DNA from 3 places in the Nocardia sp. NPDC050406 genome. Region 2 is predicted to be linked to each of the others. Evidence: riboswitches for the same ligand, from Rfam matches in the RefSeq annotation. Region 2 holds a riboswitch; each other region holds the start of a gene.
The links. Region 2 has a riboswitch for S-adenosylmethionine ahead of ACIBH2_RS27640 (aminotransferase class V-fold PLP-dependent enzyme). Riboswitches for the same ligand answer to the same signal wherever they lie in the genome.
Positions count from the first base shown of each region.

Region 1: another riboswitch for S-adenosylmethionine. It lies ahead of ACIBH2_RS24490 (bifunctional o-acetylhomoserine/o-acetylserine sulfhydrylase); the one in region 2 lies ahead of ACIBH2_RS27640 (aminotransferase class V-fold PLP-dependent enzyme).
Region 3: another riboswitch for S-adenosylmethionine. It lies ahead of ACIBH2_RS31400 (rhodanese-like domain-containing protein); the one in region 2 lies ahead of ACIBH2_RS27640 (aminotransferase class V-fold PLP-dependent enzyme).

Region 1 is NZ_JBITIM010000003.1:191,114-195,104, reverse strand. Features, by position in the region: gene ACIBH2_RS24495 (homoserine O-acetyltransferase) at 1-901, opposite strand, end outside; gene ACIBH2_RS24490 (bifunctional o-acetylhomoserine/o-acetylserine sulfhydrylase) at 910-2,235, opposite strand; SAM riboswitch class IV at 2,329-2,439, opposite strand; gene ACIBH2_RS24485 (TetR/AcrR family transcriptional regulator) at 2,451-3,149, opposite strand; gene ACIBH2_RS24480 (MFS transporter) at 3,286-3,991, shown strand, end outside.
Region 2 is NZ_JBITIM010000003.1:918,233-922,223, reverse strand. Features, by position in the region: gene ACIBH2_RS27650 (DUF2752 domain-containing protein) at 1-347, shown strand, start outside; gene ACIBH2_RS27645 (hypothetical protein) at 398-586, shown strand; gene ACIBH2_RS27640 (aminotransferase class V-fold PLP-dependent enzyme) at 637-1,950, opposite strand; SAM riboswitch class IV at 1,995-2,108, opposite strand; gene ACIBH2_RS27635 (heme oxygenase (biliverdin-producing)) at 2,292-2,945, shown strand; gene ACIBH2_RS27630 (LysE family translocator) at 3,023-3,664, shown strand; gene ACIBH2_RS27625 (flavin reductase family protein) at 3,669-3,991, opposite strand, start outside.
Region 3 is NZ_JBITIM010000004.1:587,035-591,025, reverse strand. Features, by position in the region: gene ACIBH2_RS31415 (MarR family winged helix-turn-helix transcriptional regulator) at 1-45, opposite strand, end outside; gene ACIBH2_RS31410 (type 1 glutamine amidotransferase family protein) at 42-668, opposite strand; gene ACIBH2_RS31405 (O-succinylhomoserine sulfhydrylase) at 789-2,003, opposite strand; gene ACIBH2_RS31400 (rhodanese-like domain-containing protein) at 2,000-2,416, opposite strand; SAM riboswitch class IV at 2,433-2,543, opposite strand; gene ACIBH2_RS31395 (hypothetical protein) at 2,597-3,034, opposite strand; gene ACIBH2_RS31390 (FAD-dependent oxidoreductase) at 3,324-3,991, shown strand, end outside.

The DNA.
Region 1 (3,991 bases), 730 kb from region 2:
GGCCGCGGCCTACGTCGTGGCGGTTCATGGCCTCGCTGAGCAGGACGTAGGTGGCGGGGTCGAAGCGGGAGACCAGTTTGGCGGCCTGGTATTCGAGGTAGGACTGGACCGCGTAACGGCCGCCGTCCCAAGGGTTTTCGTCGCCCTGGGCGTGGTTTTCGAAGCGGTGGTCCAGCTCGAATTCGGTGCGGTAGGTCAGGTGCGCGATGCGGCGGGCGATGCCCATGCCGGTCATCGGCGCGCGGCCGGTGCCGTGGTAGTCACCGCCCTGCCAGTCCGGATCGGCCTGGATGGCGGCGATCTGGGTGGTCTGGGTGCCGATCTGGTCGGCGGTGGCGCGCGCGCCGACCGCCAGCACCAGGGCGGAGCCGACACGGTCGGGGTGGCCGAGCATCCACTCCAGCACCCGCATACCGCCCATGGAACCGCCGACCACCGAGGCCAGCCGGTCGACCCCGAGCAGGTCGAACAGCTTCACCTCCGCGGTCACCTGATCGCGAATGGTGATCTCGGGAAACCGTGCGCCCCAAGGCTTTCCATCCGGCGCGATACTCGACGGGCCGGTCGAACCCTTGCAGCCGCCGAGCACATTGGTGGCGATGACACACCATTCGCGGGTGTCGACCGGACCGCCGGGCCCGACGATGCCCTCCCACCAGCCGGGCGGCGAATCCTCGGCGCCCGAGCGCACCACATGCGAGTCACCGGTCAGGGCGTGCTCGACCAGAACGATGTTGTCGAGGTTCGCCGACAGTTCGCCCCACCGCTGCACGGCGAGCGTCACATCGGGAATCACCGCCCCGTTCTCGAGCTCGACGTCCCCGATGGCAATGCTGCCGAGCGTCCCGTCGGACGGCGGAAGCAGCGCTTCCACCGTCTCGCGAGAAGTGCTCGATTCGATGTTCACGGTCAACTTGCCGCCGCCGTCAGTCCGGCCGCGAGATCGGCCAGGATGTCGTCGATACCCTCGATACCCACGGCCAACCGCACCAGACCCGGGGTGACGCCGGAGGCCGACTGCTCCTCGGGCGTCAACTGCGAGTGCGTGGTGGAGGCCGGATGGATCACGAGCGAACGCACATCCCCGATGTTAGCGACATGGCTGTGCAGCTCCAGCGCGTCCACGAACTTCTTGCCCGCATCGACCCCGCCCGCCAGTTCGAACGACACGATCGCGCTCACACCCTTCGGCGCCAGCTGTTTGCCACGCTCGAACCACGGCGAGGACGGCAGCCCGGCGTAGGACACCGACTCCACATTCGGCTGCCGGGTCAGGAACTCCGCCACCGCCTGCGCATTGGCCACGTGCCGCTCCATCCGCAGACTCAACGTCTCGATGCCCTGCGCGATGAGGAAGGCATTGAACGGCGAGACCGCCGCACCCAGATCACGCAGCAACTGCACCCGCGCCTTGAGCGCGAAGGCGGGCGCGCCCAGTTCGGCGAACACCACCCCGTGATAACTGGGATCGGGTGTGATGAAGCCGGGGAACCGCGGCGCACCGGACTCGTCGCGCACGGTCCAGTCGAACGTGCCGCCGTCCACGATCACACCGGCCACCGCGGAGCCATGTCCGCCAAGGTATTTCGTGGCCGAGTGCACCACGATGTCGGCGCCGTGGCGCAGCGGCTGAATCAGATACGGCGTGGCTGCGGTGTTGTCCACGATCAACGGCACACCCGCCGCGTGCGCGATTTCGGCGATGCCGGGAATGTCGAGCACCGAGCTGCTCGGGTTCGCGACGGTCTCGCCGTAGAAGGCCTTGGTATTGGGCCGCACCGCCGCCCGCCACTGCGCCAGATCGTCCGGATCCTCGACGAAGCTCACCTCGATACCCAGCTTGGGCAGCGAGTAGTGGAAGAGGTTGTAGGTGCCGCCGTAGAGATGCGGGCTGGCCACGATGTGATCCCCGGCCGAGGCCAGATTGAGGATCGCGTAGGTCTCCGCCGCCTGCCCGGAGGCCAGCAGCAGCGCCGCCACCCCGCCCTCCAGCGCGGCGATGCGCTGCTCCACCACATCCTGGGTGGGGTTCATGATGCGCGTGTAGATATTGCCCGGCTCGGCGAGTCCGAACAGCGCGGCGGCGTGCTCGGTATCACGGAAGGCGTACGAGGTGGTCTGGTAGATCGGCAGCGCGCGGGCCCCGGTGGCCGCGTCGGGAGTCTGTCCGGCATGAACCTGCTTGGTCTCGAAAGACCAGTCGGCCGGGTTTGTGGGCGCGGTCGAGTCACTCATGTCCTGCTCCAAAAAAGGTCGCCGAATGGCGGGAAGTCTGACGTTATTCGAAAGCGAACAGGCTTCGACAACAACACATTTCGGTGACCTCCTACGGTGCGCTTGCGCTCGGCCTTCGAGCGCCTGGTCCTCACCCGGAGCACCCCACCGCAGCTGGAGGGTTGCCGATCAGCGAGCCGGGGCTTGGCGCTGATGCTCTTGACCTGAGACGGATTCTAACGGCCGGACACGGCGGCTTCGGACGTGGGGCCGGACACAGTCGGGACGGCACAGACCCGAACGAACTCGTGATACGCGCCGACCACGGCATCTGCCATCCCCCGAGCGGAGTCCACGCAGTCGGCGTTGACGGCCTCGCATTCGGTTCCGGCCCGCATGATGGCGTGCCAGGTGCCCAGCAGCAGCCGCACCGGCAGGCTGTCCGCGCCGACGCCCATGCGCTCGGCCAGGACATCGGCCATGTGCTGGGTCTTGGTCTCGGCCGCGTCGAGGCTGCGGGCCCGCACCGCCGTGCTGGAGCGAATGAGGTTCTGCATCTGCTGGAACCAGCGGAACGGCACCGGTTCGTCGCTGTCGATGACGCGGTCCACGAGCGCGACGAAGCCGTCCAGCATGGCCTTCATCTGGTTGTCGGTGGGCGGCTGGGCGCGCAGGTAGTCGGCCATGGCCTCGCCCCAGTCCGAGATGGGGGCGAGGACGATGTCCTCCTTGTTCGTGAAGTACCGGTTCACGGTGCGCGGTGAGACGTCGGCCGCATCGGCGATCTGCTCGACGGTGGTGGCCTCGAAACCCTGGGTGTCGCAGAGCTCCAGCGCCACATCGATGATGCGGTCGCGGGTCTGGCGCTTCTTGCGCTCGCGCAGCCCCGGCCTGCGGCGTTCCAGGAGATCGGCATGCGATGACGACTCGGACATGGGCTCATTCTATCGATATTCGGCCAGATTGTGACGGCAACCGCCATCTGTCTGACTGCGACATTTTTCCCTTGACGACATTTGTCGGTGGGTGGCACTATGGTCGAGGTTGTTCGCCAGTGCCCGAGGAGACGACATGCCCACCGCGACAGCGATTCGAAATCCCGACGAAATATCAACGCCCACAAGCGCTTCCAAACGCTGGCTGGCGCTGGGCGTCCTCGCCCTGGCGCAGCTGATGGTGGTGCTCGATGCCACCATCGTCACGATCTCGCTGCCATTCGCGCAGCAGGATCTGCACATCAGCGAGGCCAGCAAACAGTGGATGCTGACCGCCTACACGCTGATCTTCGGCGGACTGCTGCTGCTCGGCGGCCGCCTCGCCGACTATCTCGGCCGCCGCCGCATCTTCCTGATCGGACTGGTCGGCTTCGCGGCGGCCTCGGCGCTGGCCGGGCTCGCCCAGAATGCCGGGCAGCTCTTCGCCGGGCGCGGCCTGCAGGGCGCGTTCGCGGCGCTGCTGGCTCCCGCGGCGCTGTCGCTGGTGTCGATCACCTTCACCGAGGTCACCGAGCGCGCCAAGGCGTTCGGCGTGTTCGCGGGCGTCTCGGCGGGCGGTGCGGCCATCGGCCTGATCGCGGGCGGCGCGCTCACCGAATACGCCGATTGGCGCTGGTGCCTGCTGGTGAACACGCCGATCGCGCTGCTGGCCCTGGTCGGCGCGTACGCCTTCGTCATCAAGGATGTGCCCGCCCCGCGCACCGGCGGCTACGACCTGCCGGGCGCGCTGACCGGAACCGCCGGTCTGATCGCGGTGGTCTACGGCTTCAGCGTGGCGGCCG
Region 2 (3,991 bases):
CGGCGCTGCACTTTCGCGATCCCCACCAGGAAGGCTCCTGGGGCCTGTGCCCCTTTCACGAGTTCACCGGCTGGTGGTGTCCCGGATGCGGCGGCCTGCGCGGCATCAACAATCTGACCGATGGGCGGGTGCTCGACGCCGTCCAGAGCAATCTGCTCCTGGTCCCGCTCATGGCGATCTTCGCGCTCTGGTGGGGCGATTGGCTGGTGCGCAGTTGGCGCGGTCAGCGCTCCCGACCCCTGCCGACCGGATTGTCGCGCATGTGGCTGTGGGGAGCGCTCGCCTTCCTGGTGGCGTACACGGTGCTGCGCAATTCACCGTGGGGGACCTGGCTCGCCCCGGTGTGATCATCGGCGTGCCGGGGGATGGGATCGGCGGATCGGGGCATGCTGTCGATATGGGTGATTCGCTGAAAGAACGAGTACGGGAGAAGTTACTGCGGCAGCTCAACGAGGACGGTGCGCAGGATCCGGATCAGGACGACATTCGACAGTTGTCGGTCTCCACCGATCTCGATCTGCTCAACACCGTCGCCGACGACGACCCGGTGGTCGAGGAGTTGGCCGAGCGCTATCTCGTGTTCTGAAACCCGCAAATGTCCGCCCCCGGTGACTCACCGGGGGCGGACGCGCGACCTCAGAGCACGCAGGGAGCCGCTCCGGCGGCATCCCCGCCGAACGGGCGGGTCTCCGGCACCGGATTCCAATGTCCTTCGGTGCGACCGTAATTCCACTTCGCGCCGTGCTCGACCAGGCTGGACACCGCATCGATGAGCCGGTCCACATCGGCGGCCGTGGTGCCCAGACCGATACTGGCGCGCAGCGCGCCGTCCACCCCGAGCTTGGCCAGCAGCGGATGCGCGCAGAAACGCCCGTCACGCACCCCGATGCCGTGTTCGGCGGAGAGATACGCCGCCACCTGCCCGGGTTCGAAGCCGTCGACGGTGAAGGCGACAATGCCGACGGCATCGGTGCTGTCGCGCCAGATGCGCAGGAACTTCACTCCCGGAACGGTTTTCAGGCCGTAGCGCAGGCGGTGGGCGAGGTAGAGCTCGTGCTCGGTGACGGTGGTCTCGTCGAGGGCGGCCAGGGCGTCGCAGGCGGCGGCCAGCGCGGCCGCGCCGAGCACATTCGGCGACCCGGCCTCGTGGCGCTGCGGCGCGGGAGCCCAGTCGGCCTCGGTCGCGGTGACCTGGCGGACCGCGCCGCCACCGGCGAGGTACGGTTCGGCCGCATCCAGCCAATCCCGGCGTCCCACAAGCACTCCCGCGCCGAACGGTGCGTAGAGCTTGTGCCCGGAGCAGGCGAGATAGTCGATTCCGGTGCCCTGCAGGTCGATTCGGCGATGCGGCGCCAGCTGCGCGGCATCGACCAGAATGCGGGTGCCGCACTGGTGCGCGATCCACGCCAGTCGCTCGATCGGCAGCAGCTCCCCGGTCACATTCGACGCGCCCGTAATGGCCAGCAGCGCAGCGGGTTTGGCGCACAGCTCGGCGACGATGCGCTGAATGGTCTCCTCGATGGTGTCGGCGGCGCGCACCACGCGGCGGCCGTTGCGGGTCCACGGCAGGAAGTTGGCGTGGTGCTCGGTGTCGAGTACCACGGTGTCGCCCGGTACGCAGGAGGCCAGCAGGTTCAGCGAATCGGTGGTGTTGCGGGTGAAGACCACGCACTGGTCGTCGGCGGCATTGAGGAAGCGCGCCACCGTCTTTCGCGAATTCTCGTAGCAGTCGGTGGAGACGCGCGAGGCGTAGCCCGCGCCGCGGTGCACGCTGGCGTAGTACGGCAGCAGCTCGGCCACCCGGTCGGTGACCTGGCGCAGGGCCGGGGCGCTGGCGGCGTAGTCGAAGTTGGCGTAGGTGGCGGTCCCGCCCTGCACCAGCGGCACCGCGAGATCACATCCGGAGACGGTGGCGAGGGCGGCGCAGCTCTGGTCGGCGAAAGCAGTCATGACGAAATCCCGTCGGTTCAGGGACTCGTGATCGGTGATCGAAGAGTCCGCGCTTGCCGCGTTCTTGTGAACGACGGCCCGGTCGTCACCCGGAGCACCCCACCGCGGAGGAGGGTTGCCGACCAGCTAGCCGGGGCTTGACGCTGGTACTCATGACCTGGTTGGAGAGGTTGGCAGACGCGGCCGGAACTTGTCAACCCTCTCCCGAGAATCATCCGAAAGTTGGATCGGGAGGACCGCAAAGTAGGAAGTAGCGGTTTGTAGGCGTCGGTAGCCTCGATGGTGAAGTTAGGGTAGCCATAGTGCGGTCTGCCCCTGGATCGACAACGAGGAGCACGACCATGCTGGACACCGCGACGCCGTTCTCGACCCTTGTTCGCACCGCCACCGAGCAGCAGCACAACGAGGCCGAGCACAGCTCGTTCATGCGCGACATGCTCGGCGGCACCCTCGGTATCCAGGCGTTCTACCGCTACACCGCCCAGTTGTGGTTCGTGTACGAGGCGCTCGAGCGGCACTCGGCCGAACTCGCCGCCGATCCGGTCGCCGGACCCTTCGTTCGCCCGGAACTTGCTCGCCTGGCCGCACTGGAAATCGACCTCGCCCATCTCGGCGGCGCGGGCTGGCGTGACGAGCTGCGTCCGCTGCCCTCCACACTCGCCTACGCCGCCCGCATCGCCGAATGCGCGCGCACCTGGCCCGCCGGATATGTCGTTCATCACTACACCCGCTACCTCGGCGACCTCTCGGGCGGGCAGGTCATTCGCGGTACCGCCGAGAAGCTGTGGGAGCTGCCCAAGAAGGGCGACGGCGTGCGGTTCTACGTCTTCGACCAGATCTCCAACCCGGCGGCCTTCAAGCGCGAGTACCGCGAGGCCCTCGATGCCCTGCCGATCTCCGGTGAGGAGACCGAGCGGGTACTCGACGAGGCGCGCCTGGCCTTCGCTATGAACACCGATATGTTCGGCGAGCTGGCCGCGGAGTTCCGCGCCTGAACCCAACAGCCGCTTGCTGAAAGTTCGCCATTGGTAAGTGGGTTGCCTCGGCGGACATTGTGCGCTGCCATTGACGGGTGAGCCTTCCGCTGCTGCTGAGCTTTATCGGGCTGTGTGTCCTGCTGTCGGTGACGCCCGGCCCGGATTCGTTTCTGGTGCTGCGGTTTTCGATGGCGGGGCGACGACCCGCGATCGCCGCGGCGGTCGGGTCGGCGCTGGGCGGAATCGTCTGGGCCGTGGTGGTGGCGGCGGGCGTCGCCGCGCTGCTGGAGCAGTCGGCCACCGCCTATCGCGCACTGAAGGTCGTCGGCGGAATCTACTTGGTGTACTTGGGAATTCGCACGCTCATCGCGCTGCGCCGGGAGCGCCGGGAACGGTCCGAGCACGAGGGTCTCGAACACGCGGGCGCGCGGGAGCGGGCGGCGTCGGCGCGGTCGGCCTTCGTCGCCGGATTGCTGTCGTGCGTGTTCAACCCGAAGGTCGGCCTGTTCTATCTCGCGGTGCTGCCGCAGTTCCTGACCGAGGTCACCTTCGCGAACACCCTCGCCCTCGGCGCGATCGAAAGTGCCATCGCCGCAATCGAAATGGTGCTGCTCGCGCTCGCCGCCGCGCGGGCGGCGGATCTGTTGCGCAGCCGCAAGGTACGCGACCGTCTGGAACAGGCCAGCGCCGGAATTCTCGCGGCGCTCGGCATCGGCACCGCGACCTCGGCGACCTGACCGGTCAGAGCGCTTCCGGGCGGTGGTAGCCGCCGTTGTAGTAGAGCAGCGGCGCGGCGGCGGGCAGCTCCTCGGCATCGTCGTGCACGCGGGTCACCAGGCCCACCACGAGGGTGTGATCGCCGAGTTCGATGAGTTTGTGGATGGTGGCGCGCACCCAGATCGGGGTGCCGTGCAGCACCGGCTCGCCGGTATCGAGGGTGGTCCACAGCGAGTGGTCGGCGAAGCGCTGGTCGGCGGCGCGGCTGAAGCGTTTGGCGATGTGCTGCTGGTGTTCGCCGAGGAAGTGCACCACCACCGACTCCGCGCGCAGCAGGGCCGCGATGC
Region 3 (3,991 bases), on a different contig from region 2:
CGAGGTGATCGCCGCCGTGCTGAACAGCTCCTGTTCGTCGTTCACGCCGCGCGATTCTCCTCGTACTCCGCCAGCGCGAAGAATCCGGCCGGGTCGTTCTCGCCGTAGAGCCGGTACCAGGCGTCGAGGATGTGCGGTTCGTACAGGCCGAGGCGGGCGAAGATCGCCCGGGCGAACTCCACCGGCTTGGTGCCGGTGGCGGTGATGAGGTCGCCGTCGGTGACGGCGGGCTCGTACACGAAGTGCTCGGCACCCGAATATCCGCTGTAGGCAAGGTATTCCGCCGCATTGCTGGTGTGCGCCCGATCGTCGAGCAGTCCCGCGCTCGCCAGACCGAAGGTGGCCCCGCAGATGGCCGCGACCGGCACGCCCGCCGCGAGGAACTCCCGCGCCGTGGCCGAGAAGGCTTCCAGCGCACCGGTTTCCCACGTGTCCGCGCCGGGGAGAATCAGCATGGCGCTCTCCTGCGGCGACAGCTCCGCGAGCACGACATCCGGCACCACGCGCATGCCGCCCGCCGAGGTGACCGCCTCGGCCGTCGCCCCCACCGTGCGCACCTGCCAGCTGCCGGGCTCCCGCTGCCACATCGCGCGATTGATGTGAGCGGTGGCATGCCCCGCCTCCCAATCGGCGAAGGTGTCGTACACGGCCAGGTGAACTGTCTTCATCGTCATGACAGTATGCTGTCATATTTGACAGGATGCTGTCAATATCTCGGACCTGGAGATATGCGAAAGCCCCGGTCAACCGGCCTAGGGCGGCGGTTGCCGGGGCTCTCGTGTGGAACGTCAGCTCAGGGCGTGGTCCAGGTCGCCGAGGAGGTCTTCGATGTCCTCGAGGCCGACGGAGATGCGGACGACGCCGTCGGTGATGCCCACGGCGGCACGGCCTTCCGGGCCCATGGCGCGGTGGGTGGTGGTGGCGGGGTGGGTGATGAGGGTTTTGGCGTCGCCGAGGTTGTTGGAGATGTCGATGATGCGGAGGCGGTTGAGGACCTCGAAGGCGCGCTTCTTGCCTTCGTCGGCGTTGGCCTTGAGTTCGAAGGTGACTACCGTGCCGCCGCCAGACATCTGGCTCTTGGCGAGGTCGTACTGCGAATGTGACTGGAGGAAGGGGTATTTCGTCCAGGCGACCGCGGGGTGCTGGGCCAGGAACTCCGCTACCCGCTGGGCCGAGTCGTTGGACTGGCGCACGCGCAGGGGCATGGTCTCCAGGCCCTTGAGGAGGGTCCAGGCGTTGAACGGGCTCAGGGCCGGACCCGTATGGCGCATCAGGTTTTTCACCGGACCGTCGATGTAGTCGCGCTCGCCCAGAATGGCTCCGCCGAGGACACGCCCCTGGCCGTCGATGTGCTTGGTGCCGGAGTAGACGAGCACATCCGCGCCGAGGTCGAAGCCGCGTTGCAGCAGCGGGGTGGCGAAGACGTTGTCCAGCACCACCTTCGCGCCAGCGGCGTGCGCCAGTTCGGTGACGCGGCGCACGTCGACCAGCGATTGCATGGGGTTGGACGGGGTTTCGAAGAACACGGCCTGAGTGGGCACCGACAGCGCCTGCTCCCACTGGTCGAGATCCTCGCCGTCGACGAAGACCGTCTCCACGCCCCAGCGCGGCAGAATCTCGTTGGCCACAACGAAACACGAGCCGAACAGGCTGCGGGCGGCGACCAGGCGGTCACCCGCGCCGAGCAGCGCGCCGAGCGCGGTGAAGACCGCCGACATACCGCTCGCGGTGGCGAAACACGCTTCGCCGCCGTCCATCAGGCGCAACCGCTCCTCGAACATGGAGACGGTGGGATTGCCGTAGCGCGAGTAGACGTAGTGCTCGATATCGCCGGTGAACGACGCCTCGGCGGCCTCGGCGCTGGCGTAGACGAAGCCCGAGTTCAGGAACAGCGCCTCGGAGGTCTCATCGAAACCACTGCGCCGCAAGCCACCTCGCACACCGATGGTGGCGGGGCCGACGCCCTCGGGAAGGGGCTTGTCGAACGAGCCTCCGGTGATCACGACTGCCTCCACGGAAGCCCCTCGGCGCGCCAGCCGGAGCCGCCGCGGTGTCCCTGCGCGTCGAGCGCGCCTTCGAAACCCTCGACCACATTGAACGACGGGGTGACGCCCAGCGCGGTCGCCGTCGTGGCCGCGCCGATGGAGCGCTGGCCGGAGCGACAGATGAAGATCACGGGCGCGTCCTCGTCCCGGTCGGCGAGCGCCTGCTTGAGCTGGTCCTCGAACCGGATATTGCGCGCGCCGGTGACATCCACCCATTCGATGAGCGCGGTGGGCCGTCCGATGGGACTGGTGTCGGGCACCCCGACGAACCGCCATTCGGCCTCGGTGCGCACATCCACCAGCACCGCGTTCGGATTGTCCCGCAATAGGTCCCACGCCTGCTTCGGCGTGATGTCACCCGCGTAGCTCACTTGTCTTCCTCCTGTGAATCCGCACTTGCCGCGCCGTGGCGCGTGGCCAGGTCGTCACCCGGAGCACCCCACCGCGGAGGAGGGTTGCCGACCAGCCAGCCGGGGCTTGACGCTGGTACTCATGACCTGGATCTGAGATTGCCCAACGCATGGCCGACCTGTCAAACCTGGATCCCCCGGTCAGCTGTCGCAGACCACCCAGCCGCTGTCGGCCTTGGTGAAATTCCAGGTGGAGGTCGTTTCCTTACCGTCGATCCGCACCGTCACGGCCGCCGCGCCGCGGTCCCCGTCCACCCGAGGGTCCGCGAGGCCGACGAACTCCAATGTCGGTGGCGTGTCGTCGTGTTCGGTCCTGAGGGGCGAGCGGGCATCGTCGAATCCGGCGCACACGATCCGGGTGTTCAGCGGATCGGCGGCGGTCTGCGCGCCGATGAAGTTGCGGGCGGCCACCGCCAGGCGATCGGAATCTGTGACATTCTTCTCAGCCGGGGAGACCACCGCCGCGATCACGATGCCGAGCACGACCAGCGCGATGATGCCCGCCGCCAGCAGGAACGGCAGCAGGGACCGCGTCTCGCCCTGATCGATCGGGACAGCCTTCTCGTCGTCATCGCTCATGGCTAGATCATGCCTGGTCGACGGGGGTGTATCGGGCTCGACACCGGGTAGTCGAGGCGGTGAGCATCCGCCCAGTTCACAACACCGCGAACGGGTGCGCTCCGCCTCACCGATAGAATCGTCTGAATTCTCCGCCCGCGCGGGGGGAATACGAGTACGGCGCGGCAACGCTGCAGCGTCGAGGGGTTCACAGAGGGCCCGATGGCGTGTCAACTTAGCCTAGGCTAAGAATGACAGCTGAGACTCACCGCAAGATTTTGTTTTCGACTCACAAGGGTGCGCGTAAAAGATGACCGAACAGAGTGCAGCGACCCGCCCGCTCCGCATTGCGATCGTGGGTGCCGGACCGGCCGGTATCTACGCGGCCGACGCGTTGATGAAATCCGATGCCCCCACCGGATTCGACGGGGTGAGCATCGATCTCTACGAGCGCATGCCCGCGCCCTTCGGCCTCATCCGCTACGGCGTGGCGCCCGACCACCCGCGCATCAAGGGCATCATCACCGCCCTGCACAAGGTGCTCGACAAGCCGCAGGTGCGACTGCTCGGCAATATCGACTACGGCACCGACATCACCCTCGAGGACCTGCAACGGTTCTACGACGCCACCATCTTCTCCACCGGCGCGAATGCCGACCGGGCGCTGGAGATTCCGGGCATCGGCCTGGACGGCTCCTACGGCGCGGCCGACTTCGTGTCCTGGTACGACGGGCACCCCGACGTGCCGCGCACCTGGCCGCTGGACGCCGAGAAGGTCGCCGTCCTCGGTGTCGGCAATGTCGCCCTCGACGTCGCCCGCGTACTCGCCAAGACCGGTGACGAGCTGCTGCCGACCGAGATCCCGCCGAACGTCTACGAGGGCCTCAAGGCCAACAAGGCCGTCGAGGTGCACGTCTTCGGCCGCCGCGGTCCCGCGCAGGCCAAGTTCACCCCGCTGGAGCTACGCGAGCTCGACCA